One region of the Lysinibacillus sp. JK80 genome, then DNA from elsewhere that is predicted to be linked to it. Evidence: a T-box and tRNA genes for the amino acid it is inferred to sense, from the RefSeq annotation. Region 1 holds a T-box; the other regions hold tRNA genes.
What was found. A T-box is a leader RNA that pairs with one kind of tRNA and senses whether it is charged. The one in region 1 lies ahead of HXV90_RS16050 (valine--tRNA ligase), so its partner is inferred to be a tRNA-Val.
Positions count from the first base shown of each region.

Region 2: it has a tRNA-Val gene. The T-box ahead of HXV90_RS16050 (valine--tRNA ligase) is inferred to sense a tRNA for this amino acid. The anticodon was not compared.
Region 3: it has a tRNA-Val gene. The T-box ahead of HXV90_RS16050 (valine--tRNA ligase) is inferred to sense a tRNA for this amino acid. The anticodon was not compared.
Region 4: it has a tRNA-Val gene. The T-box ahead of HXV90_RS16050 (valine--tRNA ligase) is inferred to sense a tRNA for this amino acid. The anticodon was not compared.

Region 1 covers NZ_CP058997.1:3,190,336-3,194,646, forward strand. The annotation lists gene HXV90_RS16050 (valine--tRNA ligase) at 1-1,743, opposite strand, end outside; T-box leader at 1,824-2,081, opposite strand; gene HXV90_RS16055 (hypothetical protein) at 2,184-2,378, shown strand; gene HXV90_RS16060 (valyl-tRNA synthetase) at 2,355-3,029, opposite strand; gene HXV90_RS16065 (SRPBCC family protein) at 3,200-3,646, opposite strand; gene hemL (glutamate-1-semialdehyde 2,1-aminomutase) at 4,163-4,311, opposite strand, start outside.
Region 2 covers NZ_CP058997.1:3,892,650-3,896,960, reverse strand. The annotation lists rRNA gene HXV90_RS19610 (23S ribosomal RNA) at 1-1,855, shown strand, start outside; rRNA gene rrf (5S ribosomal RNA) at 1,968-2,083, shown strand; tRNA gene HXV90_RS19600 (tRNA-Asn) at 2,100-2,176, shown strand; tRNA gene HXV90_RS19595 (tRNA-Ser) at 2,182-2,273, shown strand; tRNA gene HXV90_RS19590 (tRNA-Glu) at 2,298-2,372, shown strand; tRNA gene HXV90_RS19585 (tRNA-Val) at 2,388-2,463, shown strand; tRNA gene HXV90_RS19580 (tRNA-Met) at 2,490-2,564, shown strand; tRNA gene HXV90_RS19575 (tRNA-Asp) at 2,568-2,643, shown strand; tRNA gene HXV90_RS19570 (tRNA-Phe) at 2,659-2,731, shown strand; tRNA gene HXV90_RS19565 (tRNA-Thr) at 2,744-2,819, shown strand; tRNA gene HXV90_RS19560 (tRNA-Tyr) at 2,829-2,912, shown strand; tRNA gene HXV90_RS19555 (tRNA-Trp) at 2,926-2,999, shown strand; tRNA gene HXV90_RS19550 (tRNA-His) at 3,012-3,087, shown strand; tRNA gene HXV90_RS19545 (tRNA-His) at 3,123-3,198, shown strand; tRNA gene HXV90_RS19540 (tRNA-Gln) at 3,203-3,277, shown strand; tRNA gene HXV90_RS19535 (tRNA-Gly) at 3,283-3,357, shown strand; tRNA gene HXV90_RS19530 (tRNA-Cys) at 3,366-3,439, shown strand; tRNA gene HXV90_RS19525 (tRNA-Leu) at 3,487-3,567, shown strand; gene HXV90_RS19520 (S-layer homology domain-containing protein) at 4,207-4,311, shown strand, end outside.
Region 3 covers NZ_CP058997.1:3,494,296-3,498,606, forward strand. The annotation lists gene HXV90_RS17460 (ABC transporter ATP-binding protein) at 1-597, shown strand, start outside; tRNA gene HXV90_RS17465 (tRNA-Glu) at 737-808, opposite strand; tRNA gene HXV90_RS17470 (tRNA-Ser) at 811-901, opposite strand; tRNA gene HXV90_RS17475 (tRNA-Asn) at 912-988, opposite strand; tRNA gene HXV90_RS17480 (tRNA-Ile) at 993-1,069, opposite strand; tRNA gene HXV90_RS17485 (tRNA-Gly) at 1,071-1,144, opposite strand; tRNA gene HXV90_RS17490 (tRNA-Phe) at 1,150-1,225, opposite strand; tRNA gene HXV90_RS17495 (tRNA-Asp) at 1,284-1,359, opposite strand; tRNA gene HXV90_RS17500 (tRNA-Met) at 1,363-1,437, opposite strand; tRNA gene HXV90_RS17505 (tRNA-Ser) at 1,491-1,583, opposite strand; tRNA gene HXV90_RS17510 (tRNA-Ile) at 1,599-1,675, opposite strand; tRNA gene HXV90_RS17515 (tRNA-Met) at 1,683-1,756, opposite strand; tRNA gene HXV90_RS17520 (tRNA-Ala) at 1,785-1,860, opposite strand; tRNA gene HXV90_RS17525 (tRNA-Pro) at 1,877-1,953, opposite strand; tRNA gene HXV90_RS17530 (tRNA-Arg) at 1,963-2,039, opposite strand; tRNA gene HXV90_RS17535 (tRNA-Leu) at 2,048-2,136, opposite strand; tRNA gene HXV90_RS17540 (tRNA-Gly) at 2,142-2,216, opposite strand; tRNA gene HXV90_RS17545 (tRNA-Leu) at 2,253-2,337, opposite strand; tRNA gene HXV90_RS17550 (tRNA-Lys) at 2,355-2,430, opposite strand; tRNA gene HXV90_RS17555 (tRNA-Thr) at 2,438-2,513, opposite strand; tRNA gene HXV90_RS17560 (tRNA-Val) at 2,517-2,592, opposite strand; rRNA gene rrf (5S ribosomal RNA) at 2,603-2,718, opposite strand; gene HXV90_RS17570 (cysteine desulfurase family protein) at 2,996-4,066, opposite strand; gene nadB (L-aspartate oxidase) at 4,167-4,311, shown strand, end outside.
Region 4 covers NZ_CP058997.1:3,501,749-3,506,059, reverse strand. The annotation lists rRNA gene HXV90_RS17700 (23S ribosomal RNA) at 1-1,370, shown strand, start outside; rRNA gene rrf (5S ribosomal RNA) at 1,481-1,596, shown strand; tRNA gene HXV90_RS17690 (tRNA-Val) at 1,607-1,682, shown strand; tRNA gene HXV90_RS17685 (tRNA-Thr) at 1,686-1,761, shown strand; tRNA gene HXV90_RS17680 (tRNA-Lys) at 1,769-1,844, shown strand; tRNA gene HXV90_RS17675 (tRNA-Leu) at 1,862-1,946, shown strand; tRNA gene HXV90_RS17670 (tRNA-Gly) at 1,983-2,057, shown strand; tRNA gene HXV90_RS17665 (tRNA-Leu) at 2,063-2,151, shown strand; tRNA gene HXV90_RS17660 (tRNA-Arg) at 2,160-2,236, shown strand; tRNA gene HXV90_RS17655 (tRNA-Pro) at 2,246-2,322, shown strand; tRNA gene HXV90_RS17650 (tRNA-Ala) at 2,339-2,414, shown strand; tRNA gene HXV90_RS17645 (tRNA-Met) at 2,443-2,516, shown strand; tRNA gene HXV90_RS17640 (tRNA-Ile) at 2,524-2,600, shown strand; tRNA gene HXV90_RS17635 (tRNA-Ser) at 2,616-2,708, shown strand; tRNA gene HXV90_RS17630 (tRNA-Met) at 2,762-2,836, shown strand; tRNA gene HXV90_RS17625 (tRNA-Asp) at 2,840-2,915, shown strand; tRNA gene HXV90_RS17620 (tRNA-Phe) at 2,974-3,049, shown strand; tRNA gene HXV90_RS17615 (tRNA-Gly) at 3,055-3,128, shown strand; tRNA gene HXV90_RS17610 (tRNA-Ile) at 3,130-3,206, shown strand; tRNA gene HXV90_RS17605 (tRNA-Asn) at 3,211-3,287, shown strand; tRNA gene HXV90_RS17600 (tRNA-Ser) at 3,299-3,389, shown strand; tRNA gene HXV90_RS17595 (tRNA-Glu) at 3,392-3,463, shown strand; gene HXV90_RS17590 (VOC family protein) at 3,523-3,939, opposite strand; gene nadA (quinolinate synthase NadA) at 4,105-4,311, opposite strand, start outside.

The DNA of each region.
Region 1 (4,311 bases):
ATTCCAAATCTTATTGGCAAAGTTCCATACTGCTTCAACTTTTTCAGTTGTATAGCGTAAATCTTGACCAGGTGATGAACCAGTAGCTAAGAAGTAGCGTAATGAATCTGCACCGTATTGTTCAATGACATCCATTGGATCAACACCATTGCCAAGTGATTTACTCATTTTACGCCCTTCACCATCACGTACTAAACCATGAATTAGCACATCTTTAAATGGACGTTGATCTGTAAACTCAAGGCCTTGGAAAATCATTCGAGAAACCCAGAAGAAAATAATATCATAGCCTGTTACTAATGTATTTGTTGGATAGTAACGTTTATATTCTTCATTTGCTTCATCTGGCCAACCCATAGTAGAAAACGGCCATAGTGCTGAAGAGAACCATGTATCTAGTACATCTTCATCTTGCGTCCAGTTTTCTGCATCTGCTGGGGCTTCTTTACCTACGTATATTTCGCCTGTTTCATTATGGTACCAGGCTGGGATTTGATGGCCCCACCATAATTGACGAGAAATACACCAATCGCGTATATTCTCCATCCAGCGGGAATATGTGTTTTCAAAACGAGCAGGAACAAAGTTTACTTTCCCTTCTTCGTCCTTTTGCAGCTCTAGGGAAGCATCAGCAAGTGGTTGCATTTTAACGAACCATTGTGCTGAAAGATATGGCTCAACAACAGCACCAGAACGTTCAGAGTGTCCTACTGAATGCATATGCTCTTCAATGCGAATTAACACACCTGCTTCTTGTAAATCAGCAACAATTTGCTTGCGGCATTCGAAGCGATCCATTCCTTTATATTTGCCAGCAAGATCATTCATTGTGCCGTCTTCATTCATTACTAGAATGCGCTCTAGATTATGACGATTACCAACTTCAAAGTCGTTCGGATCATGGGCTGGTGTCATTTTTACAACCCCAGTACCAAATTCCATATCAACGTACTCATCAGCAACAATTGGAATTTCGCGACCTACAATCGGTAAAATAACGTTTTTACCAATTAAGTGCTGATAACGCTCATCGTTCGGGTGAACAGCTACCCCAGAGTCACCAAGCATTGTTTCGGGACGTGTTGTAGCAACTTCTACATAGCCAGAGCCATCAGCTAATGGATATTTCATATGATAGAAGGCACCTTGCACATCCTGATAAATTACCTCGATATCAGATAATGCTGTTTTTGCTGCTGGGTCCCAGTTGATAATACGTTCACCACGATAAATTAAACCTTTTTCATATAACTGAACAAAAACTGTTTTTACGGCATCTGAAAGACCTTTGTCTAATGTGAAACGTTCACGTGTATAATCTAATCCAAGACCAAGCTTTGCCCATTGATCACGAATATGTCCAGCATACTCTTCTTTCCATTCCCATGTTTTTTCGAGGAATTTTTCACGTCCTAAATCATAACGTGTAATATTATCCTCACGCAGCTTGGCTTCTACTTTTGCCTGTGTTGCTATACCAGCATGGTCCATACCTGGCAACCATAGGGCATCATAGCCTTGCATGCGTTTCATACGAATGAGAATATCTTGTAATGTTGTATCCCAAGCATGACCAAGGTGTAATTTACCTGTTACGTTCGGTGGTGGAATAACGATTGAATAGGGCTTTTTCCCACTTTCAGGCTGTGCCTCGAAGAACTTCCCTTGTAACCACCATTCATAGCGACCAGCTTCAATGGACTGTGGGTCATATTTAGTTGGCATTGAAATGTTTTCTGTCATATTGACTCCTCCTATTGTTTGAAAACTGTTGGTAAAGAAATACTATTTATTTTTTACCCAATAAAAAAACTCCTCTCGTCTAAAAGGACGAAGGAGTTTTAGTTCGCGGTACCACCTTTAATTCCAGCAGGGTTAAGATAAATATTAAATAACATATTTTCTCAGCCTATTCTACTGGCTCTCAATTCGGTAACGGTGTTTAACCGGCTTTAACTACTATTAGTTCACTAAAGCTGCTCAAGGGCTACCTTCAATTTCGTACAAATAGAAACTTCTCAGCTACCGTTTCCTCTCTGAAAATGTAGTCAAAATTTACTCTTCCCTATCATAGCATCTGTATTTGATTTTCCTTATTGTACCGCAGGATCGTGTCATTTTTCAAGTGATTTAGTCATCTTTTAGTAAGAGGAAAGTAAATAGAAAAGGAAGTGACAATTCAAATGCGACGACGCAAGTATAACCCTTGGCTTTTACCACCTTGGCTACGACAAGTTCGTTTTTATTGCAGAACCATCATCGTGCCGATTTGTGCTTTTCAGTTTATCCGTGTCATTATTGTGCCAACATCAGGTGATTTAGTCTTCTTATTACTCCTGCTACTTCTCTGCTATTTACTTTTGAAAGACATCATTTGAAACACGAACTTTAAGCGGTGTATATTCTTCTGTTAGATCCCAAATCATAGAAGGCACTTCATGCCAAGTACTGGATTCGCGTACAACAATATGGCTTGAGGATTCTCTTAATACAGCTTTTTGGTCAACTGTTGTAGAATTCTCTTGGCGTGAAGCTGCTGCTACTGCGGCAGGTTGTTTCACTTGAACACTTTCTTCAATTGCAGCCAATGTCTCCTCTTGTTCGAAAGCATGTGTTGATAGGTGCGGATTGTCTAACACATCTTTTTCAACAACAGGTTCATACTCATTGAAAGCGCTTGTGACTGTCCACTCAAGCTGACACATCTGATTTGTTAGACTAGGGCGAATATCCTTGACCATTAAATCTTTGACATCTGATTCTTTTGGTAAATCCACATGTAAAGGAACGGCATACTCAAAATAACCAGTATCTCCTTGAATATCAAGGGCATCAATTGTAATTAAATCTTCATTTTCCGTAAATGCTTGCATATCTTGAAAATCAAAGCGAACGTGTGCGGTGATATGATAGATGCCCATAAGTCGCAAAGAATCCTCTAACTGCATTGCCTGCCACTGTGGCTTAATTTGAACAGCTGCTATTTCAGTTGGGCAGCCATATCCAGGAAAACAAAATGTTTCGCGCATATTCCAAGTTTTGTGTTCGATAATAATCCCTCCCTTTGCATCATATGACGATTTGAAGGATAGTATGCTAGGATGTTGCCATTTGAACAGAGTTAAAAATAGATACTACTAAAAAAATGGCATGCTAGAAGTAATAGTCTAGCATGCCATTCCCATGGATGTTCGTATCATTAAACATTTACTAATTTAATTTTATTAGCTACACGATCTGTTAGCATTTGTGTTGCCTTTGGTACGATCGGTTTAAAAATCGGATTGAGAACAGGGCCAGCTAACCCGCCTGCAATGACTTCTAAGAATCCTGTCATTTTAGTATTTTCAGCGTCGATACTTTCTGCGAGGAAATAGCCATTTCCTGTGAAGTTATCAGAAAGCCCCTTTAATTCAAATGTAACTTTTGATGGTGCTATCCATTCTAAGATTGTAATTTCTACTTCAACTGTTTTTTTCAAAACGCCAACATTGCCTTTAAAAGTCCAAGTGGAGTGTTTCTCATCAATCATTTCATGTGCATTATAACCAGGGACAAGCTTTGCCCATTTTTCCATATCACTAACGAAATCCCATACATGTTCAATCCCTACGGGTACTTCGACCGTGTGTGTGCCTGTTGCCATATCAATTCACTACCTTCTTTTATGAATAGCTATATTATAAACGATATCGCCCACAATTTGGCTATGCTGAAAGATGTAATTTTGACAAAAGCAGGTCCTTCATCCAGTATAGTTGAGCGTACTTACTAGTAAATATATGCTATTGTTCCTTTTTACTCATGTATTCCTCAAGCACTATAATGCCTTCTGCTTAATCCATTAAAAAAGGTAATGTCAATGGGATATAAAGCATTTTTACAAAGCGAGGGTTTATTCCGTTCCGCTAGCATCCTTTCCAAGGGGGCGTTCGTGAGTGACAACACCTCTACATAAAATGAGTAGTGAACACTTTTACTTTATTTGAAAACCTTGCTATTAAGAATCATTTTTATGGGGTGAAGTGGAAGGCGCTTGAATCCCGTGGGATAGCTAAAGAGGTGAGCCACAGGAAAGCAAGTAGCCTACAACGGAAACCATTTTCACCTTTCAACAGCAGAAGAGCATGCTAGAAATAATTCTAGCATGCTCTATCAAATTTTATTGCGCTAATTGCGCAAATACTTTATGGAATGCTGCCACTGTTGTCGCAATGTGCTCTTCCGTGTGAGCTGTTGAGATGAATAGTCCCTCAAATTGAGAAGGAGGTAAGAAAATACCTTCCTCTGCCATTAGACGGAAATATTCAG
Region 2 (4,311 bases), 700 kb from region 1:
AAGGATGTGGCGTTGCACAGACAACCAGGATGTTGGCTTAGAAGCAGCCATCATTTAAAGAGTGCGTAATAGCTCACTGGTCGAGTGACGCTGCGCCGAAAATGTATCGGGGCTAAACGATTCACCGAAGCTGTGGATTGACATCTACGATGTCAGTGGTAGGAGAGCGTTCTAAGTGCGTTGAAGTCAGATCGGAAGGACTGGTGGAGCGCTTAGAAGTGAGAATGCCGGTATGAGTAGCGAAAGACGGGTGAGAATCCCGTCCACCGTATGACTAAGGTTTCCTGAGGAAGGCTCGTCCGCTCAGGGTTAGTCGGGACCTAAGCCGAGGCCGATAGGCGTAGGCGATGGACAACAGGTTGATATTCCTGTACCACCTCCTCACCGTTTGAGAAATGGGGGGACGCAGTAGGATAGGGTAAGCGCGCCGTTGGTTGTGCGCGTCCAAGCAGTAAGGCGTGTGTGTAGGCAAATCCGCACACTATAACGTTGAGCTGTGATGGCGAGTCCGTATGGACGAAGTTCCTGATTTCACACTGCCAAGAAAAGCCTCTATCGAGGTGAGAGGTGCCCGTACCGCAAACCGACACAGGTAGTCGAGGAGAGAATCCTAAGGTGTGCGAGAGAACTCTCGTTAAGGAACTCGGCAAAATGACCCCGTAACTTCGGGAGAAGGGGTGCTCTTGAGCGTGCAAGCGCATGAGAGCCGCAGTGAATAGGCCCAGGCGACTGTTTAGCAAAAACACAGGTCTCTGCAAAACCGTAAGGTGACGTATAGGGGCTGACGCCTGCCCGGTGCTGGAAGGTTAAGAGGAGTGGTTAGCGCAAGCGAAGCTGCGAATTGAAGCCCCAGTAAACGGCGGCCGTAACTATAACGGTCCTAAGGTAGCGAAATTCCTTGTCGGGTAAGTTCCGACCCGCACGAAAGGCGTAACGATCTGGGCACTGTCTCAACGAGAGACTCGGTGAAATTATAGTACCTGTGAAGATGCAGGTTACCCGCGACAGGACGGAAAGACCCCGTGGAGCTTTACTGTAGCCTGATATTGAATTTTGGTACAACTTGTACAGGATAGGTAGGAGCCAGAGATCTCGGAGCGCCAGCTTCGAAGGAGGCGTCGGTGGGATACTACCCTGGTTGTATTGAAATTCTAACCCATGCCCCTTAGCGGGGCAGGAGACAGTGTCAGGCGGACAGTTTGACTGGGGCGGTCGCCTCCTAAAAGGTAACGGAGGCGCCCAAAGGTTCCCTCAGAATGGTTGGAAATCATTCGTAGAGTGTAAAGGCACAAGGGAGCTTGACTGCGAGACCTACAAGTCGAGCAGGGTCGAAAGACGGGCTTAGTGATCCGGTGGTTCCGCATGGAAGGGCCATCGCTCAACGGATAAAAGCTACCCCGGGGATAACAGGCTTATCTCCCCCAAGAGTCCACATCGACGGGGAGGTTTGGCACCTCGATGTCGGCTCATCGCATCCTGGGGCTGTAGTCGGTCCCAAGGGTTGGGCTGTTCGCCCATTAAAGCGGTACGCGAGCTGGGTTCAGAACGTCGTGAGACAGTTCGGTCCCTATCCGTCGTGGGCGTAGGAAATTTGAGAGGAGCTGTCCTTAGTACGAGAGGACCGGGATGGACACACCGCTGGTGTACCAGTTGTCTTGCCAAAGGCATCGCTGGGTAGCTATGTGTGGACGGGATAAGTGCTGAAAGCATCTAAGCATGAAGCCCCCCTCAAGATGAGATTTCCCATTACGCAAGTAAGTAAGATCCCTCAAAGACGATGAGGTAGATAGGTTCGAGGTGGAAGTGTGGTGACACATGGAGCTGACGAATACTAATCGATCGAGGACTTAACCAAAAAAGTTTGAAACATTCAATGCACCGTTTATCCAGTTTTGAAAGAATAAAATATTAGAATATACTTGTAATTTTTATAAGATATGTTATAATAAGTATTGTCTTTCAAATAGTCTAGTGATGATGGCAAAGAGGTCACACCCGTTCCCATACCGAACACGGAAGTTAAGCTCTTTAGCGCCGATGGTAGTTGGGGGCTTCCCCCTGTGAGAGTAGGACGTCGCTAGGCTATATACTAAAATTATTCCGAAGTAGCTCAGTTGGTAGTAGCACCTGACTGTTAATCAGGTTGTCGCAGGTTCGAGTCCTGCCTTCGGAGCCATTCTTGGAGAGTTGTCCGAGTGGCCGAAGGAGCACGATTGGAAATCGTGTAGGCGGTTAACACTGTCTCAAGGGTTCAAATCCCTTACTCTCCGCCAGCACTTTGATGTGTTCCAAACGATGGCCCCTTGGTCAAGTGGTTAAGACACCGCCCTTTCACGGCGGTAACACGGGTTCGAATCCCGTAGGGGTCACCAATTCAATACCCAGATGGAGGATTAGCTCAGCTGGGAGAGCATCTGCCTTACAAGCAGAGGGTCGGCGGTTCGAGCCCGTCATCCTCCACCATTATTTTTACAACATTATAGTATTATCGCGGGGTGGAGCAGTGGTAGCTCGTCGGGCTCATAACCCGAAGGTCGTTGGTTCAAATCCAGCCCCCGCAACCAAATGGTCCCGTGGTGTAGCGGTTAACATGCCTGCCTGTCACGCAGGAGATCGCCGGTTCGATCCCGGTCGGGACCGCCATTTACTTTAAAATATGGGTCAGTAGCTCAGTTGGTAGAGCATTAGATTGAAGCTCTAAGTGTCGGCGGTTCGATTCCGTCCTGACCCATCTTGTTTTTTTGCCGGTTTAGCTCAGCAGGTAGAGCAACTGACTTGTAATCAGTAGGTCGTGGGTTCGATTCCTATAGCCGGCACCAGATTTTCCCGGAGGGGTAGCGAAGTGGCTAAACGCGGCGGACTGTAAATCCGCTCCTTAGGGTTCGGCGGTTCGAATCCGTCCCCCTCCACCAGTTTTATTATTTTAGGGGCATAGTTCAACGGTAGAATAGAGGTCTCCAAAACCTTTGGTGTGGGTTCGATTCCTACTGCCCCTGCCAATTAATTTTATGGCGATTGTGGCGAAGTGGTTAACGCACCGGATTGTGGTTCCGGCATTCGTGGGTTCGATTCCCATCAGTCGCCCCATCACATATAAAATTAATAAACATCATAATACAATGGCGATTGTGGCGAAGTGGTTAACGCACCGGATTGTGGTTCCGGCATTCGTGGGTTCGATTCCCATCAGTCGCCCCATTGTTGGGGTATAGCCAAGCGGTAAGGCAACGGATTTTGATTCCGTCATGCCTAGGTTCGAATCCTAGTACCCCAGCCATTTTTGCGGAAGTAGTTCAGTGGTAGAACACCACCTTGCCAAGGTGGGGGTCGCGAGTTCGAACCTCGTCTTCCGCTCCATGTATGACGGCGGCATAGCCAAGTGGTAAGGCACGGGTCTGCAACACCCTTATCACCGGTTCAAATCCGGTTGCCGCCTCCATATTTTAACTGTTAATCGGTTTATCCGATTTTTTTTATCTCCATTATGCCGGTGTGGCGGAATTGGCAGACGCGCACGACTCAAAATCGTGTTCCTTTGGAGTGTCGGTTCGACCCCGACCACCGGTATCAATTACAACGAAGAATCCTTGATATATCAGGGGTTCTTTTTTTGTTGTAAAAAATTATAGAAAGTATATAAACATAGATAAAGGAGCGGAGGACTGAATGGGTCATATTTTGCCTTTACAGCAGCTATATTTTGCGCTGTATTAGCAAACTTAAGTTATTTAATATAATCTAGGTTCATTATGGTAACGTTAACTGATAAATTAATGTGTACTTCCCTCTTAAAAGCAAAAAATGACAAGACAGAGTTTAGTTTCTTCCTTCACTTAGAAACAAGTGGCATTAAGAAATGTTTTGTATCAATGAAACATGAAAACATCAATCACAACGTATGGGTCATGCATGAAGTTGAACTAAAATTTTTGTTCTATTAATTGAAAATTTATATATATTAATTTTACTATTTATTATAAAATATTTTTACCACATTTGTATGATAGGTAGACTAATTTCTCTAAAATGGAAAGTAAAAAAGGATATATCTAAAATATTTGGTAATAACTACCCAAAAACCATTGTGGAATTATAATAAGAAAGGGAGATATTCCAATTTAAAAAAACATACAAAAAGATATATCGCAAATTACTATTTATTAGTAAATAAGTCACCATCAATAATGAGGGAAAGAATGTGAGATTATGAAAAAAAAGAATAAAAATTTTAACAAGATAATAGCATCTACAGTTACAGCATCTGTTGTGGTAGGTAGTTTAGTGACAGTGATACCAAATGCTAACGCAGCT
Region 3 (4,311 bases), 300 kb from region 1:
GATATTTTTAAATTATCAACAAAACAAGTGGCTAAAAACCTCTCTATTCTTCCTCAATCTCCTGTTGCACCAGAAGGCTTAACTGTCCTACAACTTGTGAAACAAGGTCGCTATCCTTACCAAAGTTGGCGACAACAGTGGACTGAAAAAGATGAAGAAATCGTTTTAAACGCTTTAAAAGCTACAGGTACCGAGCATTTACAAGATAGACCAGTAGATGAGCTATCAGGGGGACAACGTCAACGTGCTTGGATAGCTATGACGCTTGCTCAAGATACAGATATCATTCTTTTAGACGAGCCTACGACATACTTAGATTTAACTCATCAAATAGACGTTTTAGATTTACTATTCGAATTGAACCAACAGCAAAAGAGAACTATTGTTATGGTACTACATGATATTAATCTTGCTTGTCGCTATGCCGATCATATTATTACAGTGCGTGACCGTGGTGTCTATCGTCAAGGGAAACCAGAAGAAATTATGACCACTGATTTAGTTAATCATGTGTTTGACCTTGATTGCCAAATGACGACAGATCCAATCTTTGGTACACCTCTTTGCATCCCATATGGAAAAGGACGAAAAATTTAATCACTAATTTAAAAAACAACAAGCCTACACAGTTTAATCATTCTGTGTAGGCTTTCATTTATTATAGCTATGTTATAAATCTAAATATCAAGTAAATTAAAAAGTGCAGTAGATGTAAATTCATCTACTGCACTTAGTATGACCCGTACGGGATTCGAACCCGTGTTACCGCCGTGAAAGGGCGGTGTCTTAACCACTTGACCAACGGGCCCATGGCGGAGAAGGAGGGATTTGAACCCTCGCGCCGGTTACCCGACCTACACCCTTAGCAGGGGCGCCTCTTCAGCCTCTTGAGTACTTCCCCAAAATAAAAATGGCTCCGAAGGCAGGACTCGAACCTGCGACAACCTGATTAACAGTCAGGTGCTACTACCAACTGAGCTACTTCGGAATAATGGTGGGCCTAAATGGACTCGAACCATCGACCTCACGCTTATCAGGCGTGCGCTCTAACCAGCTGAGCTATAGGCCCTTGGAGCGGGTGATGGGAATCGAACCCACGACATCAGCTTGGAAGGCTGAGGTTTTACCATTAAACTACACCCGCATAAATGGTGGGTCAGGACGGAATCGAACCGCCGACACTTAGAGCTTCAATCTAATGCTCTACCAACTGAGCTACTGACCCATTTCGTCCATGCTAAGCTTGCTCACTTTTTTGCTTCTCATGACTTTTATTTTAAAAATGGCGGTCCCGACCGGGATCGAACCGGCGATCTCCTGCGTGACAGGCAGGCATGTTAACCGCTACACCACGGGACCTTTTGGTTGCGGGGGCCGGATTTGAACCAACGACCTTCGGGTTATGAGCCCGACGAGCTACCACTGCTCCACCCCGCGATAATTTTATGTTGTTTCGAGTTTTTAAAGCACCATTTATAAAAATTTAAAACTGGAGGAGGTAGAGGGATTCGAACCCCCGCGCGGTGTTACCCGCCTGTCGGTTTTCAAGACCGATCCCTTCAGCCAGACTTGGGTATACCTCCGTTACAATATATAAATGGTGGACCTTGCAGGACTCGAACCTGCGACCGGACGGTTATGAGCCGTCTGCTCTAACCAACTGAGCTAAAGGTCCTTTAAGATGGCGGCAGAGGGGATCGAACCCCCGACCTTACGGGTATGAACCGTACGCTCTAGCCAGCTGAGCTACGCCGCCAGGATCTTTATACTGGTTAATTTACTTATGGTGGAGCCTAGCGGGATCGAACCGCTGACCTCCTGCGTGCAAGGCAGGCGCTCTCCCAGCTGAGCTAAGGCCCCATAATCTTTTTGGAAATGGTCGGGAAGACAGGATTCGAACCTGCGACCCCTTGGTCCCAAACCAAGTGCTCTACCAAGCTGAGCTACTTCCCGTTGTTCTTTTGGCGCGCCCGACAGGAGTCGAACCCATAACCTTCTGATCCGTAGTCAGACGCTCTATCCAATTGAGCTACGGGCGCATTTAAAATGGTGCCGAGGACCGGAATCGAACCGGTACGGTAGTCACCTACCGCAGGATTTTAAGTCCTGTGCGTCTGCCAGTTCCGCCACCCCGGCACATTTGGAGCGGAAGACGAGGTTCGAACTCGCGACCCCCACCTTGGCAAGGTGGTGTTCTACCACTGAACTACTTCCGCATGTGCATAAGCTTTTTTATCTGGCAATGAAAATAATGGTGCGGGTGAAGGGAGTCGAACCCCCACGCCTTGCGGCGCTAGATCCTAAGTCTAGTGCGTCTGCCAATTCCGCCACACCCGCTTATTATTATTTATAAATGGTGAGCCATGAAGGACTCGAACCTTCGACCCTCTGATTAAAAGTCAGATGCTCTACCAACTGAGCTAATGGCTCGAAAAAATGGTGCCGGCTATAGGAATCGAACCCACGACCTACTGATTACAAGTCAGTTGCTCTACCTGCTGAGCTAAACCGGCATATGGTGGAGGATGACGGGCTCGAACCGCCGACCCTCTGCTTGTAAGGCAGATGCTCTCCCAGCTGAGCTAATCCTCCTGGGTATTATGCCTAGCGACGTCCTACTCTCACAGGGGGAAGCCCCCAACTACCATCGGCGCTAAAGAGCTTAACTTCCGTGTTCGGTATGGGAACGGGTGTGACCTCTTTGCCATCATCACTAGACTTGGTTATGTATCATGTTTTGAAGTTGTTTACCTGTCCTTCAAGACAAGAATTATTGTATAACGTTTTCTAACATTGTGCAATACTTTTTTATAAAAAAAAGAAATTATTACTTTTTAAAGATATTTTTGTTAAGTAAGAGAAAATATTGCCCTGCAAAATATTATAGCAATTGTTGGTTCAAAAGAAAACAATTATTTTATTTGCCGATATTATTAACTTATAATCTATTTCACTACAAGTGAAGAATATAGATAATCCTTCACTCGTCTTTTCGTTAAATATTTGAAAGCTCTATTTTTAATTTTACAATATCCTCAAGTTTAGTGGAAGGACCAAAAGATATTCTAAAAAATTGGCGTGCCGCTTCCAAAGAGAACCCCATTGATAGAATAGCCTTTGTTCCCGATTCACTATGAATATCACATGCACTACCTGTAGAGATACAGATTCCCGCCTCATTTAACTTTAAAAGAACATATTGTCCCTCTACTTTTTCCATCATTACCCCACAAATATTAGGTAGTTGCTGTTTACACTCAACGAGCTGACATTTTTCAGGTAAATTATTTTCAAAATAATTTCTTAGCGTTTCATAATGTTGCAATTCATATTGATAGTTTTCAATTGCCGCGGCAAAGGCCACGATTGCAGGAGTATCTAATGTCCCCCCTCTAAGACCCCTCTCATGTGTCAAACCTGGTGTTAATGCAGGTACTCTGATTGCAGGGTTCAGATATATAGCACCACAGCCCTTTGGTCCGCCTATTTTATGAGCCGAGATGGTAATCGCATCTGCCCCTTTTGGTATAGCTAGTTTGCCAAATGATTGTACACAATCAACATGACAGAATATATTTGATTTTCTTGCCATCTTTACGATTTTCTCTACAGGCTGGATTGAACCAATTTCAGAATTGACATGTTGAATGGTAATCAAAGCAGTCTCTTCCCGGATTGCTTGTTGCAATTGCCCCAGATCAACACAACCATCCTTCTGCAAAGGTAATTTTGTTACAGTAAAGCCCTTTTTCTCAAGTGTATTCAAAGCCGCATGCACTGACGTATGCTCAGCTTGAGATGAAATAATGTGTTTTCCTTTTTTTGAGGCTAGCGCTAACGACAAGATGGCTATGAGATTTCCTTCTGTTCCACTACCCGTAAAAATTACGCCATCACTAGTTACACCTAGGGCTTGGGCTACAACCTCCCTTGATTGCTGGACAAAATAAAAAGCTTGTCCCCCTAAATCATGCAAACTCGCACTATTTCCATAATACCGTTGTGCCACCTCTACATATGCCTCAAGAGATTCCCTCATCATAGGTGATGTTGCAGCATAATCCATATAAATCATCGTCTTCTTCCTCTCTTGTTCATCAGGTCTTGTTTTCTTTTATATTTTATGTAAAGATAAGTGTCAAGACAACTGTAAAGAAGGTATAACGATGGATGTAAAGACAGACGTCCTTATAATTGGTAGTGGTATTGCTGCACTTCAGGCTGCTTTAGTGCTTGAAAAACATTTTCAAATACAAATTGTTACAAAATCATCTATATATATGAGTAGTTCTTATCGTGCACAAGGTGGGA
Region 4 (4,311 bases), 310 kb from region 1:
AACGTTGAGCTGTGATGGCGAGTCCGTATGGACGAAGTTCCTGATTTCACACTGCCAAGAAAAGCCTCTATCGAGGTGAGAGGTGCCCGTACCGCAAACCGACACAGGTAGTCGAGGAGAGAATCCTAAGGTGTGCGAGAGAACTCTCGTTAAGGAACTCGGCAAAATGACCCCGTAACTTCGGGAGAAGGGGTGCTCTTGAGCGTGCAAGCGCATGAGAGCCGCAGTGAATAGGCCCAGGCGACTGTTTAGCAAAAACACAGGTCTCTGCAAAACCGTAAGGTGACGTATAGGGGCTGACGCCTGCCCGGTGCTGGAAGGTTAAGAGGAGTGGTTAGCACAAGCGAAGCTGCGAATTGAAGCCCCAGTAAACGGCGGCCGTAACTATAACGGTCCTAAGGTAGCGAAATTCCTTGTCGGGTAAGTTCCGACCCGCACGAAAGGCGTAACGATCTGGGCACTGTCTCAACGAGAGACTCGGTGAAATTATAGTACCTGTGAAGATGCAGGTTACCCGCGACAGGACGGAAAGACCCCGTGGAGCTTTACTGTAGCCTGATATTGAATTTTGGTACAACTTGTACAGGATAGGTAGGAGCCAGAGATCTCGGAGCGCCAGCTTCGAAGGAGGCGTCGGTGGGATACTACCCTGGTTGTATTGAAATTCTAACCCATGCCCCTTAGCGGGGCAGGAGACAGTGTCAGGCGGACAGTTTGACTGGGGCGGTCGCCTCCTAAAAGGTAACGGAGGCGCCCAAAGGTTCCCTCAGAATGGTTGGAAATCATTCGTAGAGTGTAAAGGCACAAGGGAGCTTGACTGCGAGACCTACAAGTCGAGCAGGGTCGAAAGACGGGCTTAGTGATCCGGTGGTTCCGCATGGAAGGGCCATCGCTCAACGGATAAAAGCTACCCCGGGGATAACAGGCTTATCTCCCCCAAGAGTCCACATCGACGGGGAGGTTTGGCACCTCGATGTCGGCTCATCGCATCCTGGGGCTGTAGTCGGTCCCAAGGGTTGGGCTGTTCGCCCATTAAAGCGGTACGCGAGCTGGGTTCAGAACGTCGTGAGACAGTTCGGTCCCTATCCGTCGTGGGCGTAGGAAATTTGAGAGGAGCTGTCCTTAGTACGAGAGGACCGGGATGGACACACCGCTGGTGTACCAGTTGTCTTGCCAAAGGCATCGCTGGGTAGCTATGTGTGGACGGGATAAGTGCTGAAAGCATCTAAGCATGAAGCCCCCCTCAAGATGAGATTTCCCATTACGCAAGTAAGTAAGATCCCTCAAAGACGATGAGGTAGATAGGTTCGAGGTGGAAGTGTGGTGACACATGGAGCTGACGAATACTAATCGATCGAGGACTTAACCAAAAAAGTTTGAAACATTCAATGCACCGTTTATCCAGTTTTGAAAGAGCAAATCTTTCTAAAAAGAGAGCTTCTAGACACAGCAGTACGCCGTGTATGGAAGGTCGACATAGTCTAGTGATGATGGCAAAGAGGTCACACCCGTTCCCATACCGAACACGGAAGTTAAGCTCTTTAGCGCCGATGGTAGTTGGGGGCTTCCCCCTGTGAGAGTAGGACGTCGCTAGGCATAATACCCAGGAGGATTAGCTCAGCTGGGAGAGCATCTGCCTTACAAGCAGAGGGTCGGCGGTTCGAGCCCGTCATCCTCCACCATATGCCGGTTTAGCTCAGCAGGTAGAGCAACTGACTTGTAATCAGTAGGTCGTGGGTTCGATTCCTATAGCCGGCACCATTTTTTCGAGCCATTAGCTCAGTTGGTAGAGCATCTGACTTTTAATCAGAGGGTCGAAGGTTCGAGTCCTTCATGGCTCACCATTTATAAATAATAATAAGCGGGTGTGGCGGAATTGGCAGACGCACTAGACTTAGGATCTAGCGCCGCAAGGCGTGGGGGTTCGACTCCCTTCACCCGCACCATTATTTTCATTGCCAGATAAAAAAGCTTATGCACATGCGGAAGTAGTTCAGTGGTAGAACACCACCTTGCCAAGGTGGGGGTCGCGAGTTCGAACCTCGTCTTCCGCTCCAAATGTGCCGGGGTGGCGGAACTGGCAGACGCACAGGACTTAAAATCCTGCGGTAGGTGACTACCGTACCGGTTCGATTCCGGTCCTCGGCACCATTTTAAATGCGCCCGTAGCTCAATTGGATAGAGCGTCTGACTACGGATCAGAAGGTTATGGGTTCGACTCCTGTCGGGCGCGCCAAAAGAACAACGGGAAGTAGCTCAGCTTGGTAGAGCACTTGGTTTGGGACCAAGGGGTCGCAGGTTCGAATCCTGTCTTCCCGACCATTTCCAAAAAGATTATGGGGCCTTAGCTCAGCTGGGAGAGCGCCTGCCTTGCACGCAGGAGGTCAGCGGTTCGATCCCGCTAGGCTCCACCATAAGTAAATTAACCAGTATAAAGATCCTGGCGGCGTAGCTCAGCTGGCTAGAGCGTACGGTTCATACCCGTAAGGTCGGGGGTTCGATCCCCTCTGCCGCCATCTTAAAGGACCTTTAGCTCAGTTGGTTAGAGCAGACGGCTCATAACCGTCCGGTCGCAGGTTCGAGTCCTGCAAGGTCCACCATTTATATATTGTAACGGAGGTATACCCAAGTCTGGCTGAAGGGATCGGTCTTGAAAACCGACAGGCGGGTAACACCGCGCGGGGGTTCGAATCCCTCTACCTCCTCCAGTTTTAAATTTTTATAAATGGTGCTTTAAAAACTCGAAACAACATAAAATTATCGCGGGGTGGAGCAGTGGTAGCTCGTCGGGCTCATAACCCGAAGGTCGTTGGTTCAAATCCGGCCCCCGCAACCAAAAGGTCCCGTGGTGTAGCGGTTAACATGCCTGCCTGTCACGCAGGAGATCGCCGGTTCGATCCCGGTCGGGACCGCCATTTTTAAAATAAAAGTCATGAGAAGCAAAAAAGTGAGCAAGCTTAGCATGGACGAAATGGGTCAGTAGCTCAGTTGGTAGAGCATTAGATTGAAGCTCTAAGTGTCGGCGGTTCGATTCCGTCCTGACCCACCATTTATGCGGGTGTAGTTTAATGGTAAAACCTCAGCCTTCCAAGCTGATGTCGTGGGTTCGATTCCCATCACCCGCTCCAAGGGCCTATAGCTCAGCTGGTTAGAGCGCACGCCTGATAAGCGTGAGGTCGATGGTTCGAGTCCATTTAGGCCCACCATTATTCCGAAGTAGCTCAGTTGGTAGTAGCACCTGACTGTTAATCAGGTTGTCGCAGGTTCGAGTCCTGCCTTCGGAGCCATTTTTTATTTTGGGGAAGTACTCAAGAGGCTGAAGAGGCGCCCCTGCTAAGGGTGTAGGTCGGGTAACCGGCGCGAGGGTTCAAATCCCTCCTTCTCCGCCATGGGCCCGTTGGTCAAGTGGTTAAGACACCGCCCTTTCACGGCGGTAACACGGGTTCGAATCCCGTACGGGTCATACTAGAAACAGTAGATGCAATTGCATCTACTGTTTTTTGATATTCATAGATACAAAATTTACTCTTGATTCAATGCATTTTCATCCATATAAACTACTTCCCAGATATGCCCATCTACATCTTGAAAACCCCAACCATACATAAATCCGTGATCTTGTGGTTCACTATAAGGTTTACCACCAGAGGCAAGTGCCTTATTCACTAGTTGATCTACTTGTTCTCGGTTTTCAGCAGAGAGACATAAGATTGCTTCTGCAGAAGTAGTAGTATCTGTAACTTCTTTTTTACTAAATCCTTTAAATCGTTCTTCAACCATTATTAATACGAAGATATTTTCATTAATAATCATTGAGGCTGTTGTTTCATCACTGAATTGTTGATTGAACTCAAAACCTAATTCCTTAAAAAAACTGATAGATTTGTTTAGATCTTTTACTGGTAAATTGATAAAGATATTTTTCGATTGAAAAGCCATTTAGTATCACCTCCAAATTGACAGTATCATGGAGCATAAAGTCGTGTCAATTATAGCAAAGCGGGGCGCAAATGGAAGCCATTAGCACTATTAGAAGTAGGCGTTATGTCAACAAAAACAGAAAGGTTATATCTTCAACCTTTCTGTTTAAAAAGTTTTAACTATTTATCCTCTGGCTAGCATTCTTTCAAGTGAACTAAGTGCTTCAGCGGTAGTATGTTCATCTACTTGTATACGGTTATGAGGTTGACCTTGCTCAATACTTTCTAAGCTCCATAACAAATGTGGAAGGTCAATTCGATTCATTGTTAAACAAGGACAAAAGTTTTCGTTTAAGGAGACAATATGTTTATCAGGATGCTGCTTAATAAT